4 regions of the Sporosarcina sp. FSL K6-6792 genome follow, and region 4 is predicted to be linked to each of the others. Evidence: riboswitches for the same ligand, from Rfam matches in the RefSeq annotation. Region 4 holds a riboswitch; each other region holds the start of a gene.

Region 1 (6,067 bases), 830 kb from region 4:
CTTTATCGAATGAAAAATTAGTAACAAGACGAACCGCTTCCGTACCAATTCCCCTACCCGTTTCACGCTCATCGATTGAATAGCCGACAAAACCACTGGAAAAAGGAAGTCTTTTAATACTGTAAAGTGAGATATGACCAATTAGCCTACTTGTTGCCTTTTCGAAGATACCGAAGTTATATTCCCTTCGGTCCCGCATTTGGTAAATTGACTCCCTTATTTTCTCTCTTTGGACAGCCACGGTAAAATAACTACTTTCGTGCCGCGGTTCGAAAATAGACCAGTATTCTTTATTAGCGCTAAGTAATTCCGTGAAGCTAAATGCGTCTTCCTCTGTCAATATTCGTAAATAACAAGTTTGCCCTTCAAGCAAAATCAATTCATATTCACCCTTTTACCGAAGTAAGTTCCAAGAACTCCTCAACATCTTTTATGCATAACGCTACGCCTTTTGCCCAAAACTCTTGTTTCGTAATATCCTCACCAAGATGCTTCATCGCAAGGTCTTCGACACTCATAACCGCAGTGTCCCGTAAAAGCGCCATATATTTCTGTTCAAATCCTTCTCCATCTTCTAAAGCTTTTGCATAGATGCTAAGGGAGAACAAATAGCCGAATGTGTACGGGAAATTATAGAATTGCACGCCCGTAATGTAGAAATGGAGTTTCGACGCCCAGAAGTGTGGATGGACCGTATTAAGAGCGTCTCCGTATGCTTCTTTCTGCGCTTCTGCCATTAACTCGTTCAATCTTTCAGCCGACACGATGCCATTTCTTCGTTCTTCATAAAATCTCGTCTCAAAAAGGAATCTCGCATGGATATTCATAAAGAATGCAACACTACGTTGAATTTTATCTTCCAGTAATGCAATCTTTTCATCCTTCGTTTCCGCGGCTTTTACAGCAGCATCTGCGACAATCATCTCTGCAAATGTCGATGCCGTTTCAGCTACGCCCATCGCATATTGGCGGTTCATCCAATGGACTGGACGCAGTGCATATGAATGGAACGCGTGACCCAATTCATGGGCAAGTGTTGCAACGTTCGACATTGTTCCGCTGTAAGTCATGAAGATACGGGATTGTTCGGATGCTGGCATACCCGTACAAAAACCACCTGGACGTTTATTTGGGCGATCTTCCGCTTCGATCCAGCTATCTTCAAACGCCAGGCGAGAAAAGGCTTCCAATTCAGGACCAAACTCTCCAAAGTGTTTTAGGATGAATTCTGCACCTTCTTGATACGACATCTTCTTTGTTGATGCTGTAACTGGCGCATCAATGTCATACCAGTTCATTTTGTCAGTACCTAGCATTCTCGCTTTGACGTGCAAGTATTCTACAAACGGGGCTTTATTTACACCAATTGCTCCCCACATTGCATCAAGTGTCTCTTCGCTCATTCTATTTCGGAGGAGTGGCTCTTTCAATACTGAATCCCAACCACGTTTTTTGTATACTTCAAGCCTAAAACCCGCAATATGATTTAATGCAGATGCGAAGAAGTCCTCTTTTCCTTCCCAAGCTTCTTCCAACGCTTCAAATGAGCGCTTTCGCACATCTGCATTCTCATGCGAACTTAGGTTATTTGCCTGCCCAACGGAAAGTTCTTTCTCTTCTCCGTCCAATTCGATTTTGATTTTAATGTCACCAACGAGCATGTCGTATAACTGTCCCCACCCATGATAGCCGTCTACGCTTAGCGACGTGATCAAACTCTCTTCTTCTTCAGACAGTTTCAGGTTGACCTCTTCACGCCATTCATTCAGTACAAATGCAAATTCCTTCAGTTCATCCGATTCCATTAATCCATTCCATGTATCCTCATCTGCTTTTGCCAGCGTTTGTCGGATTTTAAGCCCGATTGTAGAAAAACGTGCCCCAAGGGATCCGGTTTCGCCTTGCAGTTGCAATGCTTTTTTATCTGTTGTATCCGCCGCAAGGAAACACCCAATAACGGCACCTGCCTGTGACAGGTCAAGTGCAACCTCTTTTAATGATTCAATAAGGTTTACAACTTCTTTTGACGCACCAGCTGACTGAGGAACTTCAAATGCAGAAGCCGTTTCTTCTAATGAACCTAACTTTTCTTTTACGCTATCCAAATGTGTCCGTAGTTCTGTCGATCCACTTCCACCTTTAAAGAAAACGTCAAGATCCCATACTTCAGAATACGTTTTTTGCGTCACTATTATTCCCCCTTAATTCATTCAAAATTTTCTAAAAACACAACTTGATTATAACATGAATTTTCGGTATGCGAAATAATGCAATTGTGACGGAAGGTTCATACTTTCCTTCGCAGGTTCCACCATTCCTCTGTATACTATTCAGTAGGAGGATTTAAATATGTTTAGAATTATAATTATGACCTTTTCGCTCATTGCGGTCGTTCTAGTCAATGCAGCTGCGAATATAATGCCTATCAATGGAAAAACAACCGGGCAAATCTCTAATAGTTTACCGGTACTATTTACACCTGCAGGATATACCTTTTCAATTTGGGCAGTTATTTATCTGCTTCTCGCTATCTGGTTATACGGCTTTATGCGCAACACAGTAAACATTAATCATGCATTATTCAATCGTAGGGTAGTTTTGTTTGTGCTCAGCTGCCTATTAAATATCACTTGGATTTTGCTTTGGCATTTTGGTTTCTTCGGATGGACAATTATTATCAATCTGGTTCTTCTTTTAACACTGTTAACCATTTATTTTACTTATTCTATAAAAAATAGTCATATTCATGGTAGAGTTCCGATTGCTGTCTATCTAGGATGGGTTTTTGTCGCGACCATTGCAAATATCAGTTACGTCCTTACTTTGCATGAATGGTCTGGTTGGGGACTAAGTGACCCGCTATGGACCGTCATCTACTTGACTATCGCAACCGCTATTGCACTTCATTTTTTATACCATTACGCGGATATAGCATTTAGTGCTGTCTTCATATGGGCATTTATAGGTATCACTGTGAAAAACGGTGCAGATGAACTATTCGTCTCTGCTGCAGCCCTATTTCTTGCAGCTACAATCGCAGGATTCATGTTCTTCAGACGAAAGTCATTCACACCAAAATAAAAAATCGCCGTCCTCCCACATTGGGCAGAACGGCGATTTTCTATTTTCTCTCTAAAAGACGCGGTGCTGTAGTGAATAATATTGACGCAACAATTGCTGATAATATTATTGAAGGTATCATGTAACTTGCATTGTATACGAGTGAATAGAGCCATACGGGCTGTCCCTCAGGTGCATAAGATGCAAAAAATACAATTCCACCAATGAAGTGAATCAAGTATCGAAGTAGGCCACCGATAACTGTCCCCACAACGATTGCTGTAACCATTGAGCCTTTGTTTCCTTTTACTTTACTACTTAACAGCCATGCAAGTGTAACACCTGCCACTCCAACCAACGTGTACGCCACGAAGTAATCAAGGGCAGCCTGTATTATATTAAAGACATAGCCTCCCATCATCAGTTGCAATAACCCGCTGACGAAGCCAGTCAGCATACCGCCTGCAATCCCCCATCTAAATGCCATGACAACAATCGGCAACATTGACAGCGTAACCGAGCCACCCTGTGGCATTTTAAAACCAATCTGATCAAGTACAAATGAAATTGCACCTAAAATAGCTATTTCAAGTAAAAGTTGAAGTCTTTTCCGATCCAAATTAATTCATCCCTTTCCTAGCTCAGCGAAAGATGTGGGCATAAAAAAAGACATCCCGAAATAGATGGGACATCGAATATGTCAATTTCCATCCACATTCCTACGCAAGAATAATCTTACAGGTTCTAAGGGTCAGGACGTGCTGTCCAATCTCAGCCAAATAGGCTCCCCCTGTGGTTCCAGTAATTTAGTTGTCTAGTTCATTGTATAAGATGGGGATCCTATAAGCAAGATGATTAACAGGGATGATAATTATCCTATATATGTTGAAATTAAGAATTCCATTAAATTCGCTGCGGCGCTAGGAGATGCCGCCAATCTCAGGCTCCAGTTAACCCTTGTATGGCCTCTTCGCCAAGTTTAATCTAGGGATTCATTTACTCAATATATATATAGTTAAACTAAAATGGAGGGATTCGTGTGTCGAACAATAAACTGTTAGCCGCCCTATGCTACTTTAGTGTCTTCTTCACCCCTTTACTTATACCCGTCATTATTTATTTCGTTTCGGATGACCGTGAAGTAAAACACCATGCCAAGCGCTCTCTCGTTTCACATCTTGTTCCTGTCGTACTTCTTATTGCAGGATTTATCATTTTTTCTTTTTCAATGTTTTCCTTTACCTACGACCTGAATGTAATGCCTAGTGGTAACTTTGGATTTTGGCAATTAACACCTGTCTTATTCATGCTAGTTTATGGAGTTTTGCTCATAGCAATTCTAATTTGGAATGTGTTTCAAGGTGTTAAAGTATTGAAGTGAATGTTTATAAAACCACCTATTCGGGAAAAAAGTAACAAATGCTGTGTTTAGGAGTGATTCGTAATGAATATTGGAAAATTATTAAAAACCGCTATTAAATTGGCGCCTATCGTCTATCCGATTGTTCGCAAAGTAATGAAAGAAAAAAAAGCAACAAGCACGACAATCCCAAAGAAATAATTCGACAGTCTGCAAACGTTTTTTAAGTTTGTAGGCTTTTTTGTTCAGCTCCATATGATATAGTATGGTATGGAAAAGAATGAACGGAAGAAAGGATTTGAACATAATGATTGCAAAAACTGAACAGGAAATTGAAGCGTTAAAGAAAATCGGCAAAATTGTTGCTGAAATCAGGGAAGCGATGAAAGAAGCAACTGTCCCTGGTAAAACGACGAAAGAAATTGATGACATCGGCGGTCGCTTATTCGAAGAAAAAGGTGCAATTTCAGGTCCTATCGCAGAATATGATTTCCCTGGATTTACATGCATCAGCGTCAACAGTGAAGTTGCCCATGGCATGCCTGGTTCCCGCGTCATAGAAGATGGAGATCTCGTTAATATTGACGTCTCAGGTTCCTACAATGGTTATTTTGCTGACACTGGCATTTCATTTGTTGTCGGTACACCCGATAAAAAGAAACAACAATTATGTGATGTGGCTAAGAGTGCATTTGAACGTGCAATGACGAAAGTTAAAGCAGGTTCAAGCTTAAACCAAATCGGTAAAGCAGTTGAACGCGAGGCAAAAGAAAATGGCTTAAAAGTCATCAAAAACTTGACTGGCCACGGCATCGGTAAAGCGTTGCACGAAGAACCTTCGCATGTACTCAATTATTATGACGCTTGGGATAAGACGCTTCTGAAAGAAGGAATGGTTCTTGCAGTTGAACCGTTTATCTCTGAAAAAGCAGAGCATATTATTGAATCAGGGGATGGCTGGACGTTCATTACACCAGACAAATCTCTTGTGGCTCAAATCGAACATACAATTATCGTCACAAAAGGCGAACCAATTATTTTGACGCAACTATAATTACTGCCTAATGCGTTCTTTCAATATATATAGAAAAGGGCTGTCCCTGGAAATCCAATGCACTTGGATTCCTGGATAGCCCTTTTTATTATTGTCTAGATATGTGGTAATAAAGTATTCCATTAAATTCACTACGGCGCTAGGGGATGCCTTCACTCGATTTATATAACTATTTTCCCACGTCTATTGATTAATCAAAAATCACCAGTGAATAACATGATCACCTACTGGGCGCTACTTGTATTCACAACAGGATTACCGAAAAAAGTGTGGCTAGAAGTGACAGAGTCACTTCTAGCCACACTTGCCTCATGGTAAATGTGTCGTGAATAGTTTGCCGAAAGCGAACCGGAAATGATTCAGTGAAAACGGAATTTTCTAAGCCCTATTCACCAGTATTTTATGCAAATAAATGGTTAATCAACACACGTGCTATTTTCCCGACATATATAGATTCCTTGCGCTTGTCTTATTTCTTTTTAGGAGCTGCAATTGTTTTTGAATTTCCTTCGGCAAGATGGCCTTTATACCATACTTTTTGAACCGTTTTAATTCCTTTAGTCAGCTTACGATAATCTCGTTCTTCTGGGTAC
Region 2 (6,067 bases), 1.3 Mb from region 4:
GTTAAAGGAGCCAGAAGAAACCTCTGTTGTAGAAGAGGAAGACCCTCTAGCTGACTTCCTTGCCCAGATGAATAAATAATAGTGAGTGCCTGCATAAGAAACCACCATGAATGTTTAAATTTTCATGATGGTCTATTGTACAGGCACTTTTTGTTGTGATTTCTAAGGAATCTAAAACATTGAGATGTTTTCTTTGGAGCATACAAGGGAAAAAGAGTAATAGGGAAGACTACAGCTAGTTTACGAATGGGCTGTATGTCTATTTAGTAAGAAGAATGGGGTGAAGCGGTTATGGAAAAAGTTATTTACATCGTGCGTCATTGCTCCGCAGAAGGACAGGCACCACACGCGGAATTGACTGCTGAAGGGATTTTGCAGGCGGATCAGCTTGTAGCGTTTTTCGAAGATATCGAAGTGGATCGGATTATTACGAGTCCGTTTTCTCGTGCACGTCAGACGGGCTGGCCTATAGCTGAGCGGAAGAAGTTGCATGTAGAGGTGGATAGTCGGCTTATGGAGCGCGTGCTAAGTTCAATGGATTTCGAGGATTGGTTGATAAAGCTGGAAGATACGTTTTTTGACCTTCATCTAAAATATGAGGGTGGGGAATCTTCGAGTGAAGCGATGTCGAGGGTTTGTGATGTTGTGGATGAGCTGGGTGACGGTTCGCGGACAGTGCTTGTGACACACGGGAACTTAATGGCGCTATTATTAAGGTGTTATGATGAGCGATTCGATTTTGGGCAGTGGCAGGCACTGACGAATCCAGACGTGTATGTTATACGGATTAAGGATGGGGACTCAGAAGTGGAAAGAATTTGGGGTTCTGAATAAAAAAACAGGCCGCTGTGATGTCGGCCTATCTAGGTTTTAGTGAATGTTAACCCATTGTAAGATTAGTAATAATGACCACTGCAATAATAACGAGTGCCCCGAAAAGACTGATCCACATGGATTTGTCGGGATTATTCGGTCTGCTGTCTGCTTTATGCATAAACTGCGCCTTCTTTCTGTTTATGTCATTAACTATACTCTTATCGACGATAGAATGGAATAAACTGTTACCACGTGAAACGAGTTTATTATATATATTGAACCTATTTGATGGGGTTTTTTATTTCCATTACTCTATGCTTCTATTGAAAATGGACCAAACATTCCCACAATCTCACACTAGATATGTTACACTTGCTACAAAGCTGAATAGTTTAACAACCACTAGGGGAGCCTTTTTTAGGCTGAGACGTGCATGAATGCGCGGACCCTTGGAACCTGATCCGGATTATACCGGCGTAGGAAAGTGGGTACGCCTTTTACGAATAGTTAAATGGCTAGCCGCTTTCTTACGCCACCGGGAAGCGGCTTTTTAGTATAAATAAAAGGGTGGCGAATCGAATGGTACGTGTGGCATTGACAATTGCGGGGTCGGATAGTGGTGGTGGTGCGGGTATTCAGGCAGACTTGAAGACGTTCCAAGAATTGGGTGTTTTCGGTACGTCGGCACTGACAGCGGTGACAGCGCAAAATACATTTGGAGTGACGGCGATACAGCCGGTTGACACCGCTATTATTAAAGCGCAAATACAGGCAGTTATTGAAGATTTTGATGTTAAAGCGATTAAGACGGGGATGCTCTTTTCGACAGAAATTATCTATGCAGTGGGAGAGGCGTTTCATTGGAGCGGAATTCCACTTGTCATTGATCCGGTAATGATTGCGAAAGGGGGTGCTTCATTGCTAGAAAGACAGGCGGTTGAAGCGTTGAAGACTGTACTTGTACCTCTTGCAGCTATTGTTACACCTAATATTCCAGAAGCAGAAGTGCTTGCAGGAATGGAAATAAAGACGAATGAAGACATAGAACGAGCGGCGAAACATATAATAGCGTTGGGCGCGGGGGCGGTTCTTATTAAAGGGGGCCACCGGAAAGAAGCGCCTTATGCGGAAGATCTGTTCATGGGGGCTGACGGGGAACGGTTCTCGGTTCGCGCACCATGGATTGATACGAAAGATACGCATGGAACAGGGTGTACGTATTCGGCGGCACTGACAGCGTTTTTGGCAAATGGGGAAACGGCAGCGAATGCAGTTGTTTCTGCAAAATGTTTTATACACGCAGCAATTGAAGATGGACTAAAAATTGGTGGCGGCCATGGTCCGACGAATCACTGGGCATATGGACGCCGCGGCAACAAGACAATGGAAGGGGTTGTAGTTTATGGATAAGCAAACAGTTAACTTATATTTCATCATGGGCACAGTGAATTTGGCGGGACGCGACCCGTTACATGTCTTAGAAGAGGCGCTAAAGGGTGGTATAACGAGCTTTCAATTACGTGAAAAAGGGCCTGGTGCATTAACGGGTGAAGAGTTGAAGGCTTTTGCACAGGCGTGTCAGCAATTATGTGAACAATATAGTGTACCTTTCATTGTCAATGATGATATAGGTCTTGCGATTGAAATTGGTGCAGACGGTATTCATATCGGGCAGGAAGACGGATATATTTCGGCAGTGCGTGACAAGGTTGGTCCAGACATGCTAATAGGTGTTTCTACGCATAATGTAACAGAAGCGATTGCGGCAGCTGATGCTGGGGCTGATTATATCGGTCTAGGTCCAGTTTATGAGACACAGACGAAAATGGATACGCAACCGGTTATTGGCATCGAGACAATTAGGGAAGTGGCATCGTTGTTACCTGGTTTACCTATTGTTGCGATTGGTGGAATTTCAGAACGCAGAGCCGGTGCTATCATTAAAGCGGGTGCGTCAGGGGTAGCGGTTATTTCTGCGATTTCTGGAGAAGAAGATCCTGGAGAAGCAGCAAGTCGTTTAAAAGGTGCGGTCCTTCTTTCATTAACAGGTATTGAAATGTAATGTTTAACTGCTCGCGAAATATACCACACTTCCAAGTAAGGGGCGTGGTGTGCGGATGAAAAAGAAACTGTTTGAAATACAAACCGTTTTGCATAAGGCAGATCTAATCTATTTCACATGGAATGATGTCGGCGGAACCTACAAAGTCTATAGAGACGGGCATCATTTGTATGAAGGAACGGTCTCTGAATTTAGTGACGGTGATTTCAAGCATGCGAAACTATATAATTACGTAATCGAACGTGTTGAAGATGGTATTGTAATTGACGTTATTGCATTGCAAACGTCAGCATTTGCTGAACAGAAAAACAAAGAAAGTCCGCTTCAGTCACTTGTCATGACAACGATTGTCGCAAAGACGCAAATTGCATTGTCTTGGGAGGAAATTAAAGATGTCGCTGAATATGATGTCTACCGAAATGGTAAGCATATGACAACGGCGGTCGATAATTCTTACATCGACAGGGATTTTTCGTTGGATGAAATCTATACGTATACGATCGAATCTAAGCGTTCACTTGCGAAGTCGGAAGAACGATTCAACGTCTTTCAGTCGATTGTCTCCACTCTTTTTGGGTTGTTGAATCCAGTTTCGTCGAAGGCAGAAGCGGCGATTGAACGATTTTCGGTGACAAAATCCATTGCCAAACCGAGGGAATTGCTGATACCTGTTCAAGACAGAGTTCGTCTCCCGAATGTAGATAGGTGGGAATTCCGCTACATGACGTTTTTGCAGGATGACTGGGTGTTGAATCCGAATCTATTGTCGCGAAATCGTTATTTTAAAGGGGATGACAGGGGATTCGATTCAAATGGAGCCAGTTATCGGACCCGAGTGGACGTCGAACTGGCATATGACCTTGAACGTTCTCCATTGACGTTTACAAGGGATGTTGGGCCATCGATTGTCTATGATGCTTTTAAGCGCTTTAGGAAACAGGCAACCGCTTCACACGATGGGATTACATTGAAACGGACAAATCACGGGGAAGACGAAGCAGGATTTCATCTCCTGCATGCTGTCGGCAATCCCCTTACAACGGCCCCTGACATTAACTATGAAGTGCGAGCAGTTATGAGGCGGGACGGAACGTTTGATATGACGGGTTACCACGATCAGGCGCCCCATCATGAGATTTACCTGATGCGTGGTGAAGAGAATGAATGGAAACCAATTCACCAAGCGGAAAGTAAGGGGCTCGCGTGGATGTCTGAGGTAATTGCATGGCAGTACTGGCGAATCTCTAATTTTGAATAGTAAACAATGAACTCCTTCCGTTGTCATAAATGGAAGGAGTTCGTTGTTTATCCGGAAAGGAAAAATATGAGTTGCGTAGATAACGAATTATGCATCCCTACTATTCGATAGGATGAACCTTGGTAATAATGAATGTACTGTGACAAGAGGTTATCTCGGATAGCCTCTTTATTTACTTTTAGTGTCTATTATTGAACAAGACAGGCGGTGACTCGTTTCTTACATCTGATTTATACGCTTCAAGCCAACTCGTTGACAAAGAAAACTCTGCTTGATATGATTATCTTGAATTCAAGATAAATAACTTTCTACTAATTCGAGGAGAGAATTGATATGACGAAAAAATCAATGGGCATTCATCACATAACTGCAATCGTCGGACATCCGCAAGAAAACGTCGACTTTTACGCGGGTGTTCTTGGGTTGCGTCTTGTCAAGAAAACCGTCAATTTCGATGATCCGGGGACGTATCATCTTTACTTTGGTAATGGAAACGGTGCACCGGGTACGATCATTACATTTTTCACATGGGCTAATGCTCGCCAAGGAACAATTGGGGATGGCCAAGTCGGTGTTACGTCGTACGTAGTACCGGTCGGGGCAATGACTTTCTGGGAAAACCGTCTTGAGAAATTTAAGATTGCGTTTAGCAGATCAAACCGCTTTGGCGAAACGTATGTATCATTTGATGATCCACACGGTTTGAGAATTGAGATTGTCGAGCGAGAAGATGGGGTAAAGAATGAATGGATGGTTGGTGAAATAACAGCGGATGTCGCTATAAAAGGGTTTGGCGGCGCAACGCTATTATCTACACAACCTGAAAAAACGGCTCATCTTCTTGAACAAGTTATGGGGCTTGAAAAAATCGGTGAAGAAGGCGAATACATCCGGTTTCGCTCAACAGCGGACATCGGCAATATCGTCGATTTGAAAACGACATCATCAGGTCGTGCACAAATGGGTGTCGGCACAGTTCACCATATCGCTTGGCGTGCTGAAGATGATGCGGATCAACTGGACTGGAAATCACTTGTTGAAGAAAACGGTTATGGTGTGACACCAGTGAAAGACAGAAATTATTTCAATGCGATTTACTTCCGAGAACACGGGAATATTTTGTTTGAAATTGCAACGGATGCACCAGGCTTTGCACATGACGAGTCCGTGGAGACGATGGGAGAAAATCTTATGCTTCCAACGCAATATGAGCACAGTCGCGAACAGCTGGAATCTTCTTTGATCCCTTTTGAAGTGCGCGAAATTGATTGATACGAGGAGAGATATGCTATGAAACATATTTATAAACCAGGAAAAGATGCTTCAAAACCGGTGTTACTTTTGCTTCACGGCACAGGAGGCACAGAACAGGATTTACTGGGACTTGCCGACTTAATTGATCCCGATGCTGGCGTACTAAGTGTTCGAGGAAATGTCCTTGAAAACGGCATGCCACGTTTCTTCCGTAGATTGGCGGAAGGGGTATTCGATGAGGAGGATTTAATCTTCCGTACGAAGGAATTGAATGCGTTTCTGGATGAAGCTGCAAAAGAAAATAGTTTTGACAGGTTGAATGTCATTGCGGTTGGTTATTCTAATGGAGCGAACATCGCAGCAAGCCTGCTGTTCCATTATGCAGAGGCTTTGAAAGGCGCCATTCTTCATCACCCGATGGTACCAAGGCGCGGAATCGACTTGCCAGATTTAGCTGGCATTCCGGTGTTCATCACCGCAGGAAAAAATGATCCGATTTGCCCTGCGAAGGAGTCAGAAGATCTCAAGGAATTATTGGCAGGCGCGGGCGCAGCGACGGAAGTTCACTGGGAAATGAATGGTCATTCGCTAACACGTACGGAAGTGGACGCAGCGGCAGAGTGGTACAAAACAACATTTGTGAAATGATAAAAGAAGCGGAGATAAAAAAATGAGTT
Region 3 (6,067 bases), 270 kb from region 4:
CTTGCATCATAGCGCTCGTCTTGATCATAGCTGATTGAATACGTGGACCTCTATCTTTTCCTTCAGCATTGTAGGAAGAAATTGATCCGCATAATGGAATACGAGCATTTCGATTTAGCATTGTAAAAACAGCGTCTGAAACGTCGCCGCCTACATTATCGAAATAGACATCTACCCCAGCAGGTACGGAATTTTTTAAATCTGTCCAGAAACTATCCTTTTTATAATTTACAGCTGCATCAAAGCCGAGTACATTCAATAAGTAGTCAATCTTTTCATCTGAACCTGCAATACCTACTACTTTGGCACCTTTGATTTTCGCGATTTGTCCAACTACTGATCCAACTGCCCCGGCAGCCCCAGAAACGACGACCGTTTCGCCTTCTTGGGGTTTTCCGATATCAAGCAATCCAAAATAGGCAGTTAAACCTGTCATGCCGAGAATACCTAAATGTGTTGAAATAGGTGCCATTTTAGGGTCTATTTTGCGAATTTCATTTGGAGTAGCTACGGTATATTCAGCCCAGCCAAGATTCCCAACAACGACATCACCTTGTTTAAAGGCGTCTGACTGGGATTCAACTACTTCAGCTACGACACCCCCTGAAATGACCTTATTCAATTCAAATGGAGCAATATATGACTTGGCATCTTGCATTCTTCCACGCATGTATGGGTCAACAGATAAATAAAGCGTCCGTACTAAAATTTCATTTACTTTTGGTGAGGGAACTGAATTCTTTACAAAGGTAAAGTCTTCTTTCGCAGGCATTCCTTTGGGACGATTTGCTAGGTGAATTTCCTGTTGTATCAATTGCTTCATTGCAATTCCTCCTTTGTAGTTTGCCGAATTAGTTGGCAAGTGAAAACCCTAACACTCAAGAGTTACTAAGGTCAATGATTATGGACTGGTGTTTCTTTTCCATTGAATTGCTATTGTTCAGCCTTGCTTTCTCCTGTGGACGGACTCCAAAATAGTATCCAAAAGTGTTATAATTATACTTAACTATAATTTGATGTTATTAATTTTAACTAAAGGAGGGCTTTAAACAAAAATGAAGAAAATAACTACACTGTTTCTCGCTTTAGCATTAACGGTAGCTTTACCGACGTCAGCTACTGTTGTATTAACAGCTAACGCGGCAGAAGCTCAAGTCGTTAAATCAGAAGATGTCACGACAGCTGCAAAATTTACGGATATTCAAAATAGCCACTGGGCGAAAAATGAAGTTATGCAACTTGTAGAAATGGGCATATTAACGGGTTACGGCGATATGCAATTTCGTCCGGATCTAGCAATGACAGTTGGAGAGGCTACTCAATCTTTTACAAAAGCGGGATATGAATTTTTAAGCAAAGACGTGACAGGCAATTCTTTTGGTATGGAAGAACCTTTAACACGTAGGCAAATGGAGTTGGCATTAGTAGATGCATTCAATTTGCAAGATAGTGCATTAATCGAATCGCCAAGTCTTATTTCATTGGATAAAGGAAGTGTAGGCGCAGTTCCACAATACCGAATTATGCCAGGCATACAAAATGGTCTATTCAATCACGGATCACAAGTAGACCGCGCTACTTTTGCGGTGATTCTGCATCAAGTACTTGTGGAGAAGGGGAACATTGCAACTACCAAAAAATATGAACTAACTAACTTAGAGCTGTCGCCTAATTTTACTAGGATTCCTTCTGCTGTGAATTTAATGAAGGTGTCATTTGATGAACATCCGATTTACTTAAGATCGACAGAGAATATACTTTTCACGAATCATACGAGAATCGATAACTCATTTTCTCGCGATAATATTTACACTTATGACATCGGTATAGAAGGTGCGACCATTGAGTTAACGGTTCGTTCATTTGATAATGGCGATTACTTCTTATTTTCGAAAATCATTAATCCTACTGAATCTGCTGTAACAGTAGATGTCATTCAAAAAGAAAATGAAGTGGCTTCATTTGAGCTAAACCGTTATGACAAATACAAGATTAAACGTAATGATAAAGACGTTTTTGGCAGTGACACAACATCCTATCCGACGGGTTTACTCAAGTTTGTGAAGCTAGATGGATCAGTGAAGGAGCGGATGGTTGGTCAGTCTTATTTGTCGAAGCAATTGTCATTAGAGTATGAGAATGATGGCTACAGTTACATGCGTCAATTGCTCGGTGAAAAAGAGGCACTGTCTTATGCTCAGGTTGGAACAACATTATTGTCTGTGCATACGTTAAATTCAAAAGGCAATGACATTGTAGATCAGTGGTATATGAATGCGGATGACCAATTATTTGCGAATGAAGAGAATATGGAGAGCTGGATGCTTGAGTCAGCTAAGTATTATAAAAAACGTAATAATTGGTACACGGCGGGTGGCCCATACAATAAAATGGCGATAACCACAGAGCCAATGCCTGATACAGGGCAAGGATATGGGCGGAACTTACTTCTATTAAAAGAAGATCGTGCGCTGGTTTTATATAATGAGCAAGAGGATCGTTATTTTGAGAACTTAATTTACAACTCATTTGTTAACTTGAAGAATTTCAAAGGTGACAAAGATTATTGGGAAACAGAAGTTACAAGCACCTATTTGAAAGATTTATATGACATTACAGCTCCATTCATTGATACACGTTTTAATGAGCAAATCGCGCTTTTCTACTATAATAGTGGCGCTGATTTTGGAATTGATAATGCAAAAGAACCATTGCGTAATTATGCTGACTTACTGGTCTCGCAAAAAAGTAAAGGAAACGTCATTGCTGTGAATGACGAGTCTTACTACATCGCGGATTACTTCCCGATTGCACAGCAAGTAACGACGCATGCCTCTATGAATCATGTGTTGGGCGGTATGAACGTTTTACTCATGGCTTATAATGAGTTCGGTGATCAGAAGTATTTAGATACAGCGCAGGCTATACAAACAGCGATTGTAGCGGATAAAGAGGATTGGATTCGTGATAATGGCGATATTTGGTATCGTATTTCCGCATTACGTGACTTTAAAGGCGATGATTACAAGCATCTGACTTTAGAGGATTTAATAAATTCGTACAAACTTTGGAAAGATATTGATCCGACGTATTTGCCTTTATTAGAAGAAATGATTGCTTCAAAAGCTTCGTTTTTATCGAATGAAAATTTAGGTTACACAACTAAAATAAAGAACGGGTTACGTGATATCGACTTATCGAACTATCTTCCTAAAGGGGAAGAAAGAACAGATGCATTGTGAAGAAGAATAAAACTAAATAGATACTGCTAGGGGAGCCGTTTAGGCTGAGACACATCATAGATGTAAACCCTTCGAACCTGATCTAGTTCATACTAGCGTAGGGAAGCAGCTGAAACTCTACACTCAATGTCTTTATATGCGTAGAAAACAGCCGCCTTCCGATTATGGAAAGCGGCTGTTTTCTGTTCCAGTGTATATATGTTGAACAAATGAAATAAAGATAGTGAACTGTGCGAAGGCGCATTACAAGGGCTAGCGCCGTAGTGAATTCAATGGAATTCTTTATTTCAACGTATATAGATTCACCTACCAAAAATATAGATAAGGGATGGATGAGTAAAATGGAAAATAGAATTAGTAACCTAGTTGATGAACGTCAAGAGGAGTTAGTGCAATTGCTAGCGGACCTCGTTCGTTTCCCGACAGTTAGTCCACCGGCAAGAAATACAACAGGCGTACAGCGGTATATTCAAGACTTTTTAGAACAAGAAAAATTTGAAACGGTTAGTTGGGATGTATTTCCTGGCGACCCGAACGTTGTAGGCGTTAAAAAGGGAACGGATGGAAACCTGTATAACAGCCTAATCATTAATGGACATATAGACGTTGCGGAAGTGGGGGATGAAACAGAGTGGACTGTGCCTGTCTTTGAACTGACGACTAAAGATGGCAACGCATATGGGCGAGGAACATCTGATATGAAAGCTGCAGTGGCCGCGACTTTACTAGCCGTTAAATTATTAAACGAGCTAGGTGTGGAACTGAAAGGTGATTTGCAAATTCAGACTGTCATTGGGGAGGAAGCGGGAGAGGCTGGAACACTTTCATGTATGGAAAAAGGCTATACAGCAGATTTTGCACTCGTAGTCGATGGCAGTGATCGTCAAATTCATGGTCAGGGTGGTGTGATTACCGGCTGGATAACGATTAAAAGTAAGGAAGTTTTCCATGATGCAATGAGGATGAGTATGCTTCATGCAGGCGGTTCGGTTAATGGGGCTAGTGCGATAGAAAAGATGATGAAGGTTATTGCTGGATTACAAGATTTAGAACGTCACTGGGCTGTGACAAAAAAATATCCGGGTTTTGTGCCTGGCACCACTACTATTAATCCGGCAGTTATAGAAGGAGGAAGGCATGCAGCTTTTGTGGCGGATGAATGTCGGCTCTGGATCACCGTTCATTTCTATCCGAATGAAACCTATCAATCTGTAACAAAAGAAATCGAAGAGCATTTGAACAATGTAGCAAAAGCAGACACGTGGTTAAGAGAAAATCCCATTCACTTTCGCTGGGGGGGAAAATCAATGATTGAAGAACGTGGAGAAATATTTCCGGCGCTTGAAATGAATGCGGACCATGCAGCTGTTCAACTTCTTGCGCATTGTCATGAACAAACCGAAAAAAGTCCTGCAATAATAGGTATGTCGAGATCAGTAACAGATGCGGGCTGGCTAGGAGCAGCAGGAATTCCAACTGTTATCTATGGTCCTGGAAAGTTGGAAGAGGCACATTCAGTCGATGAAAAGATAAACATTGAAGAATTAGTGGTATTTACCAAGACGCTTATGATATTTATAAATGAGTGGTGTAATACGAAAAATAGGGAGTGTAAGTAATCTCCCCATTCATCTAGTATTAGTATATTGTTGCATATTGCCAAATAATTGGGGTTATTTCTGATGAGGTTTCAAATGGTTGCTATGTTTCGAGTTGAATTCTCATGGGATAGACTTACCGAGCCGTTTCACGCCGAACGATCGGAGCTACTTGTGTTGCTAACATTTCAATACTCGCTGCGACTTTAGAAAACGGCAAGCCGCCGATATCCATTTGTGCAATGAATCGTTGATGTCCAAATAGTTCGTGTTGGTGGAGAATCTTCTCAATTATTTGCTGAGGGCTACCGACAAATAACCCGGTTTCGGGACTGGCCATATGACTGAAATCAGAACGGGAAATTCTCGTGCCCATTCCACGCTGTTTGTTCACGTATCCCCAATAATTTGCATAGTAAGGATAAAACTCGTCTTTCGCTTGTTGGGATGTCTTTGCTATATACGTATGTCCTGTTACAGCCACTTTTAAATCTTCTACACGATGTCGGGCACTTATGCCGGCTTGGCGATACAAATCAACAAGTGGTTTGAAACGAATTGGATCCCCACCAAGGATAGCTAATGCTAAACCAGTTCCAAGTTTTCCAGCTCGTATTGCACTATCAGGTGTTCCACCTACACCAACCCAAATCGGCAGTTTATTTTGAACAGGGCGCGGGGCAATCATAGAATTAGTTAAAGGCGAACGGAATGACCCATTCCAATTGACGATTTCATTGGTATTCAATTGTTGAAGCAGTCGTATGTTTTCATCGAACAGTTCGTCATAATTGTTTAAGTCATGACCGAATAACGGAAAAGATTCAACGAATGCACCACGACCTGTAATAATCTCAGCGCGACCATTCGAAATTAAATCGAGTGTAGCAAAATCCTCGAATAGGCGAACAGGGTCGACTGTGTTCAAAACAGTCGTTGCACTCGTCAATTTAATACGCTTCGTGTTTTGTGCCACTGCCGCCAGAACAACTGGCGGAGCTGATACGGCATAGTCTAAGCGGTGATGCTCACCGACACCAAAAATATCAAGTCCGGCTTCTTCAGTCAGCTTTCCAATAGCCAATACTTCATGAAGGCGCTGATGAATACTTATTGTTTTTCCAGTTAGGGGATCTGGACCAAGATCCCCAAATGTATATATTCCAATTTCAATTCCGGGTTTCCTAGTTTCTGTTTGCATTGTTCTCATCTCCTAAAACTAAGTTA
Region 4 (6,067 bases):
CTCCGCCTGGCCCCTCTTCCCTACAACTTCTTCCAAGGTTTCCCCAGCATGAATTTCTGCTACTTTCGCCGCCCCCAGCTTCTCGCTCGTTTCCTCACGCACTTTCTGGACTACTTCCCAAGCGTAATCTAATTCTTCTTTTTTCTTTTCAGTTTCAGCAATCCGCTCCTGAAGCGTGGCTAGTACCCGTACATCTTCGGGTATCGTTTGTAATGTCATGTTAAACAGGGCTAGTTGTGTATCATAGGACGATTGTTGTTGAAACAATGCACGTTCCATTTCAGTTTTCTGCGCCACGATTTGCGCTGCAATTACTTCTTTCTTTTTCAATTCCACTTTCAGATTAACTAGCAATTTTCGATCCGCGCGAAGCTTAGCCACTTCCGCTTCTAGCTTCTGTTTTACCTCATGTAAATTATTATTATCCTTTTCTATAGCTAAACGCTTCATTTCATTTTCTTTATCAGTTAACTGCTCGATTGTATTTTGGTAGGTAATAGCCGCGGTTCGGAATTGCCCCTCGACTTCTTTCAGCCGTTCTTTCTCCACTTCCAGCTTTTCCCTTGAAATGGTTACTTCAATTGTTTTATGCGATTTAGCGGGATGATGTTCACTCCCACATACGGGGCAGGATTCCCCGTCTTTTAAAGACTCAGCCAACATAGCTGCTTGGTTATTTAGCCAAAGTTGTTCTACTGCATCGTATTCCGATTTACTTTTCTCATAACGCGCCTCGTGATCATTCTTTCCTTGTTCCAATACGTGTATCCGATTTCGAATCGCAATGAATTCATCCAGTAGTTTGCACTTTTCAATCGTTTCATTTAGTTGATCGATACGTTCATCGTACTGAACTTGTCCCATTTCATACATCTCGATTTCTACTTTCACTTTTTCCAAGTTCTTCGTTTCTTCATCTGTCATTCTAACGGTTTTTCCAAGTTCTTTTTCCAAATGATTGTTTTCTTTTTTCATCACATCAAGAGCAGTTTCCTTCGATGCCAAACTTGAAACAGCCGGAAGGAAATCTTTTAGTCGTATCAAACTTTCCGTCAGCTTTTCACGGTCCGTTTTCCTTGCTTCTTCCACTCGAAAACGCTCTCCAGCAAGTTCCATTTTTTCTGCTGCTATCTGGACTGCTTCCTTCGCATTCTTAAGATTACCTGCTTTCGTGGCAGTTTCTTCTTTCAATTTGAGTAATTGCATCTCAAGTTCACCGATTGAAACAGCTCGCTCTGCGTCGGCTATTTGTTGTTCTTTTTGTTCCACAATCGGCAACTGTTCCGTTAACTTATTTAACGATAATTCTTTTTGACGTAGTTCAATAAAACGTTCATTCATACTTTTCGCGGCGTGGTACATTTCTTGCATTTTTGTATGCTTTGCATAAACTTCATCGTAACTCTTTTTAACAACAACCGTCTTGTCTTGATAAAACGCAAATTCTTCTTCTAATCCTTGAACGACTTGATTCACATTGTAATGTTCATTCGCAAGAACAGTAAAGACCGATGACTCACGCTCGGGCAGTAAGGTCGCTATTTGTCCAATATGCCCCTCGCTCTGTTGCATCTCTTTCATCAGAGTCGCTTGTGCGTTGTCTTTCTTCCCTTTTAGCTGCTCCACAATTTCACGGTACTTATCTGTTTTGAATATTTTCCGCATGATTGTTTCTTTATTTTCTGTATCAGACGTTAGAAACTTTCGGAACTCTCCTTGCGGTAGCATAACAATCTGACTGAATTGTGCTTGTGTAAAGCCGATTAGTTCTTCTACCTTCTTGTTAATTTCAGATACAATCTGCCTGTCGACAAGTGGTACCTCCCCGTCTTCTGTCAGTTCATAGAACTCGCAGCGCGCAGACGTTTCTGACTTGTTCCCCTGTTTGACATACGGTATTTGCCGCATGATACGGTACGTTCGATTATGAATGTCAAACGTCAACTCAACGGTCGTTTGAACTGCGTCGTCTGCGAAGTCGCTTCGCATCGCACGATTATCCGTTCGATCTTCTCCGCTCGCCTGGCCATATAACGCAAAACAAATCCCATCAAATATTGTCGTTTTCCCCGCACCAGTAGCTCCCGAAATAACGAAGAGTCGATTGTCTTTCAATTCCCTGAAATCGACTGTTTCCGTCCCTTTATATGGTCCAAATGCCGTCATCATTAATTGAATTGGTCTCACAGCTCAGTTCCCTCCTTGTGCATAACTTCATGGAGCACTTCTGAAAAGAGGGTCTCCGTTTCTACGTCTGCCGCTTCTCCTTTCATCTCTTCGTAAAATGCTTTAAAGAGTGCTAAATCATCATGCTTCCCATGTTCCATACGTTGCTCATCAACCGTATTTGCGGTCAGCATGAGCACTTTACGCTCAACATGCATCGCGTTCGGATAGACTGACCGTACTTTTTCCATCGGGAATAAAACCGGTGTCTCATCTAGCAATTTTACAAAAACATAATCCTCACTTACTGGGTGCAACAAAATATCTTCCATCGTCCCTACAACCGTCCGCATATCATGCTTAGGCTTCAACTCCCGTTTCTCAACAGATACCTGCCCTGCAGCATCAAGTTCGATAATTAGAAACCCTTTATTATGATGTTCTTCTGAAATCGAATATTTCATTGGCGAACCCGCAAACCGCACTGTTTCATTTAACACATAATGCGCCTGATGTAGGTGGCCAAGTGCAGTATAATTAAATCCTTCAAAAAGATGCGCCGACACATATTCTGCTCCACCAATTGCCAACGGTCGTTCGGAGTCACTCGTGTTATTTTCACTTTCTCCGTGAGGTGTCACAAAAGCATGTCCAACAAATACATGTCGGACCCCCTCCACCATTTGTTCACGGATAGTTGCCGTCACTTTCTTCATCGCATCGTTATGGTTCACAATCGTTTCATCTTCGTGCAAATGTTTTACAACAGAAGGATCCGCAAATGGTACGAGATGGAAATGAACCTCACCGTAGTCATCTGACAAAACGACCGGTTCGATTACTTTCGTCATCTGACCTGCAATATGGTAGCCATTTACTCGCATCAATCCGCTTCCAAAATGGAGGCGTCCCGGGCTATCATGGTTTCCTCCAATCGCAAGGACAGGTATTCCAAGTTCCATAGTGATTTTTCCAAGCACTTCGTCAAGTAGTGCAATCGCTTCTGTAGGTGGCACCGCACGGTCATACAAATCGCCTGCGATAATGACCGCATCTGGCTTCTCTTCTTCGACTGCCTCTACAAATTGATCAAGTACATAACGCTGTCCATCTGTCATATATATACCTTGAACGAGCTTGCCTAAATGCCAGTCCGCTGTATGGAAAAATTTCAAATTCATTTCCCCCTTCAATACTTTTTCTTTCTACTTTACAGGATAATTCTCGTAAAAGGAAACATACATTCCTTTCTAACTTTTCACAAAGTTAAGGTTGACCTTCTATTTTTAATATGCTTATAATGGGGATGAGTCCAATTTCATATGATCCACCGCTAGGGGTGCTCTAACAGAGCTGAGAGAGGCATGTGCCTTGACCCTTATAACTTGAACTGGTTAATACCAGCGTAAGGAAGAGGTGCTGACACAATAATTCTGCCGGTCTATTTTCCGGGATACTTTTGATTGTCTACAACCCACTTCTTCTTCAAGGAGTGGGTTTTTTGGTTTTCAAGAATACAAAGGGAGTGTTGATATCATGAAGTTCACTGACCGTTTGTTAGAAAAGACGTTACCAATCTGGAGACAGAATCATAGCCATCCGTTCGTACAAGGAATTGGCGATGGGACGCTTGATCCGGATAAATTCAGGTTTTATATGGTACAGGATTACTTGTATTTGATTGATTATGCAAAACTGTTTGCGATTGGGGCTGTAAAAGCCGACGACTTGGAAACGATGGGCAAATTCGCGACACTACTCGATGGGACGCTGAACAAGGAAATGGCCCTGCATCGAAGCTACGCACTACGGTTCGGCATTTCTGAACAGGAACTTGAAAACGCTAAGCCGTCACCAATTGTTCTTGCCTATACGCACTACATGTTACACGTCTGTCAAAATGGAACCGTTGCGGAAGTGATGGCTGCTCTGCTTCCTTGCGCATGGAGTTACTGGGAGATCGGTAAGGAGCTAAATGCTATTCCAGGTGCTGCCGATCACTCGTTATATGGCGATTGGATTCAGATGTATTCTTCGGATGAATTCAAGGAACTTGCGGGCTGGTGTATTGATTTAATGAACAAGTCAGCAGAAGGAAAACCGGAGCATGAACTGTTAAAGCTCGAGGAAATCTTCCTCAATACAACTCGTTATGAATATATGTTTTGGGATATGGCAAATACAAAACAAATGTGGCCTGGAGTTGAAATGATAAATGCTATCGTTTGACGGTGTTTCATTCACGTACCAATCAGGCAACAGCATACTCGATAATCTGTCATTCAACATTCTTCCCGGTGAGTTTATTTCGATAATTGGTGTTAGCGGTTCCGGTAAAAGTACGATTTTTCGTCTTGTAACCGGGTTAGATGAACCCTCAAGGGGTACCATTTCTCTTGAAGGAAATCCAAATAGTCAGCGCCTCGGAAAGATTGGCTATATGCCACAACAAGATCTGTTACTGCCTTGGCGAACCATTTTAGAAAATGCATGTCTTCCGCTTGAAGTAGCCGGATTAGATAAGAAGGCCGCCAAGGAACAAGTACAACCATTATTACAAGAGTTCGGTCTTGGTGGAACAGAGGATAACTATCCAGGAGAGCTTTCGGGTGGAATGAAGCAGCGCGTCGCTTTCTTACGCGCTGTTCTTTCTGGCAATTCCCTACTATTGTTGGATGAACCATTTTCAGCACTCGACTCCATCACCCGACTGGCTATGCAAGAGTGGCTCATCAATCTGTGGGAAAAGCGCAAATCAACTGTCCTTTTCATCACACATGACGTAGAGGAAGCACTGTTTCTGTCAGACCGTATTTTTCTGTTGCAAAACAAACCTGTCACTTCATTTGTGGAAATCGAAGTACCTCTTGAAAGACCTCGACTAAGAAACGATTTACATCGCGCTGAAATGCTCGAGCTAAAAGAACTGCTTATCGGCAAGCTTAGAAGTGAGGTAACACTGTGAAAAATACGGCATCCTTAGTTATTATTGCAGGATTTCTAAGTATCTGGGAGTTGGGTGCACGCCTTTACGGTAAAGCGTTCATTCTACCTTCCCCTATTCAAATTTTTATACGTTTTTGGGAACTGAAGGAAGTATTATTGTTGAAACATCTGCCGGTTACTTTGATGACGATTATTATCGGCCTAGCCATTTCGATTATTTCAGGAACAGCCATTGCAGTGCTAATGTCTTCCCGTCCAGGCATACGAAAAGCACTCTATCCAATTCTCATTGCATCTCAAATGGTTCCTATTATTGCCCTTGCACCTATTTTTGTACTGTGGTTTGGTTACACAATTTGGAGCAAAGTTGCCGTTACTGTGCTCATCACATTTTTCCCGATAACTGTGAATACATTCGATGGTTTATCGTCAAGAAAAAAAGATATACAGGAACTCTTTTTGACGATGGGTGCTTCAAAAAAGGATATTTTCTATAAATATTCCGTACCAACTGCCCTCCCTCATTTCTTTTCTGGAATGAAAGTCGCTGTGACACTAAGTGTAATTGGCGCTGCAATCGGAGAATGGTTAGGGGCGCAGGCAGGCCTTGGTTACTTCAGTAGGCGTATGATGACGCAGTTCGATGGTGCAGCTGTTTTCGCACCCATTTTTGTACTGAGTGCCGTCGGAATCGGTCTATTCATCTGCGTGACCATTATTGAAAATCGAACGTTAAAATGGAGGATTAAAAATTGAAGAAAATCACATTATCACTTACAAGTCTTGCGCTAATCCTATTGCTCAGCGCGTGCAATGCTAATGAAAAAACAGAAAAGGTAAGTATCATGCTTGATTGGTATCCTAATGCTGTACATAGCTTCCTTTATGTTGCGGAGGAAAAAGGTTATTTCAAAGATGAAGGCATTGAACTGGATATCAAGTTCCCCGCAAGTCC

Evidence for each region. Region 4 has a riboswitch for thiamine pyrophosphate ahead of tenA (thiaminase II). Riboswitches for the same ligand answer to the same signal wherever they lie in the genome.
Region 1: it holds a riboswitch for thiamine pyrophosphate, as region 4 does, so the genes downstream of both, thiT (energy-coupled thiamine transporter ThiT) here and tenA (thiaminase II) in region 4, are expected to answer to the same signal.
Region 2: it holds a riboswitch for thiamine pyrophosphate, as region 4 does, so the genes downstream of both, thiD (bifunctional hydroxymethylpyrimidine kinase/phosphomethylpyrimidine kinase) here and tenA (thiaminase II) in region 4, are expected to answer to the same signal.
Region 3: it holds a riboswitch for thiamine pyrophosphate, as region 4 does, so the genes downstream of both, MKZ26_RS08445 (acetylornithine deacetylase) here and tenA (thiaminase II) in region 4, are expected to answer to the same signal.

What each region holds. Positions count from the first base shown of each region.
Region 1 is NZ_JBBOSA010000001.1:2,323,363-2,329,429, forward strand. Features, by position in the region: gene MKZ26_RS11360 (GNAT family N-acetyltransferase) at 1-379, opposite strand, end outside; gene MKZ26_RS11365 (M3 family oligoendopeptidase) at 387-2,189, opposite strand; gene MKZ26_RS11370 (tryptophan-rich sensory protein) at 2,350-3,081, shown strand; gene thiT (energy-coupled thiamine transporter ThiT) at 3,122-3,679, opposite strand; TPP riboswitch at 3,760-3,861, opposite strand; gene MKZ26_RS11380 (DUF4870 domain-containing protein) at 4,100-4,441, shown strand; gene MKZ26_RS11385 (hypothetical protein) at 4,505-4,621, shown strand; gene map (type I methionyl aminopeptidase) at 4,728-5,474, shown strand; gene MKZ26_RS11395 (DEAD/DEAH box helicase) at 5,944-6,067, opposite strand, start outside.
Region 2 is NZ_JBBOSA010000001.1:2,791,096-2,797,162, reverse strand. Features, by position in the region: gene MKZ26_RS13740 (hypothetical protein) at 1-79, shown strand, start outside; gene MKZ26_RS13735 (histidine phosphatase family protein) at 292-834, shown strand; TPP riboswitch at 1,211-1,316, shown strand; gene thiD (bifunctional hydroxymethylpyrimidine kinase/phosphomethylpyrimidine kinase) at 1,396-2,226, shown strand; gene thiE (thiamine phosphate synthase) at 2,219-2,878, shown strand; gene MKZ26_RS13720 (DUF3238 domain-containing protein) at 2,934-4,136, shown strand; gene MKZ26_RS13715 (ring-cleaving dioxygenase) at 4,470-5,408, shown strand; gene MKZ26_RS13710 (alpha/beta hydrolase) at 5,427-6,038, shown strand; gene wrbA (NAD(P)H:quinone oxidoreductase) at 6,061-6,067, shown strand, end outside.
Region 3 is NZ_JBBOSA010000001.1:1,763,096-1,769,162, reverse strand. Features, by position in the region: gene MKZ26_RS08455 (NADP-dependent oxidoreductase) at 1-823, opposite strand, end outside; gene MKZ26_RS08450 (S-layer homology domain-containing protein) at 1,056-3,242, shown strand; TPP riboswitch at 3,261-3,363, shown strand; gene MKZ26_RS08445 (acetylornithine deacetylase) at 3,575-4,861, shown strand; gene MKZ26_RS08440 (LLM class flavin-dependent oxidoreductase) at 4,977-6,041, opposite strand; gene MKZ26_RS08435 (NAD(P)-dependent oxidoreductase) at 6,065-6,067, opposite strand, start outside.
Region 4 is NZ_JBBOSA010000001.1:1,489,525-1,495,591, forward strand. Features, by position in the region: gene MKZ26_RS07080 (SMC family ATPase) at 1-2,187, opposite strand, end outside; gene MKZ26_RS07085 (exonuclease SbcCD subunit D) at 2,184-3,341, opposite strand; TPP riboswitch at 3,492-3,595, shown strand; gene tenA (thiaminase II) at 3,703-4,395, shown strand; gene MKZ26_RS07095 (ABC transporter ATP-binding protein) at 4,382-5,131, shown strand; gene MKZ26_RS07100 (ABC transporter permease) at 5,128-5,868, shown strand; gene MKZ26_RS07105 (ABC transporter substrate-binding protein) at 5,865-6,067, shown strand, end outside.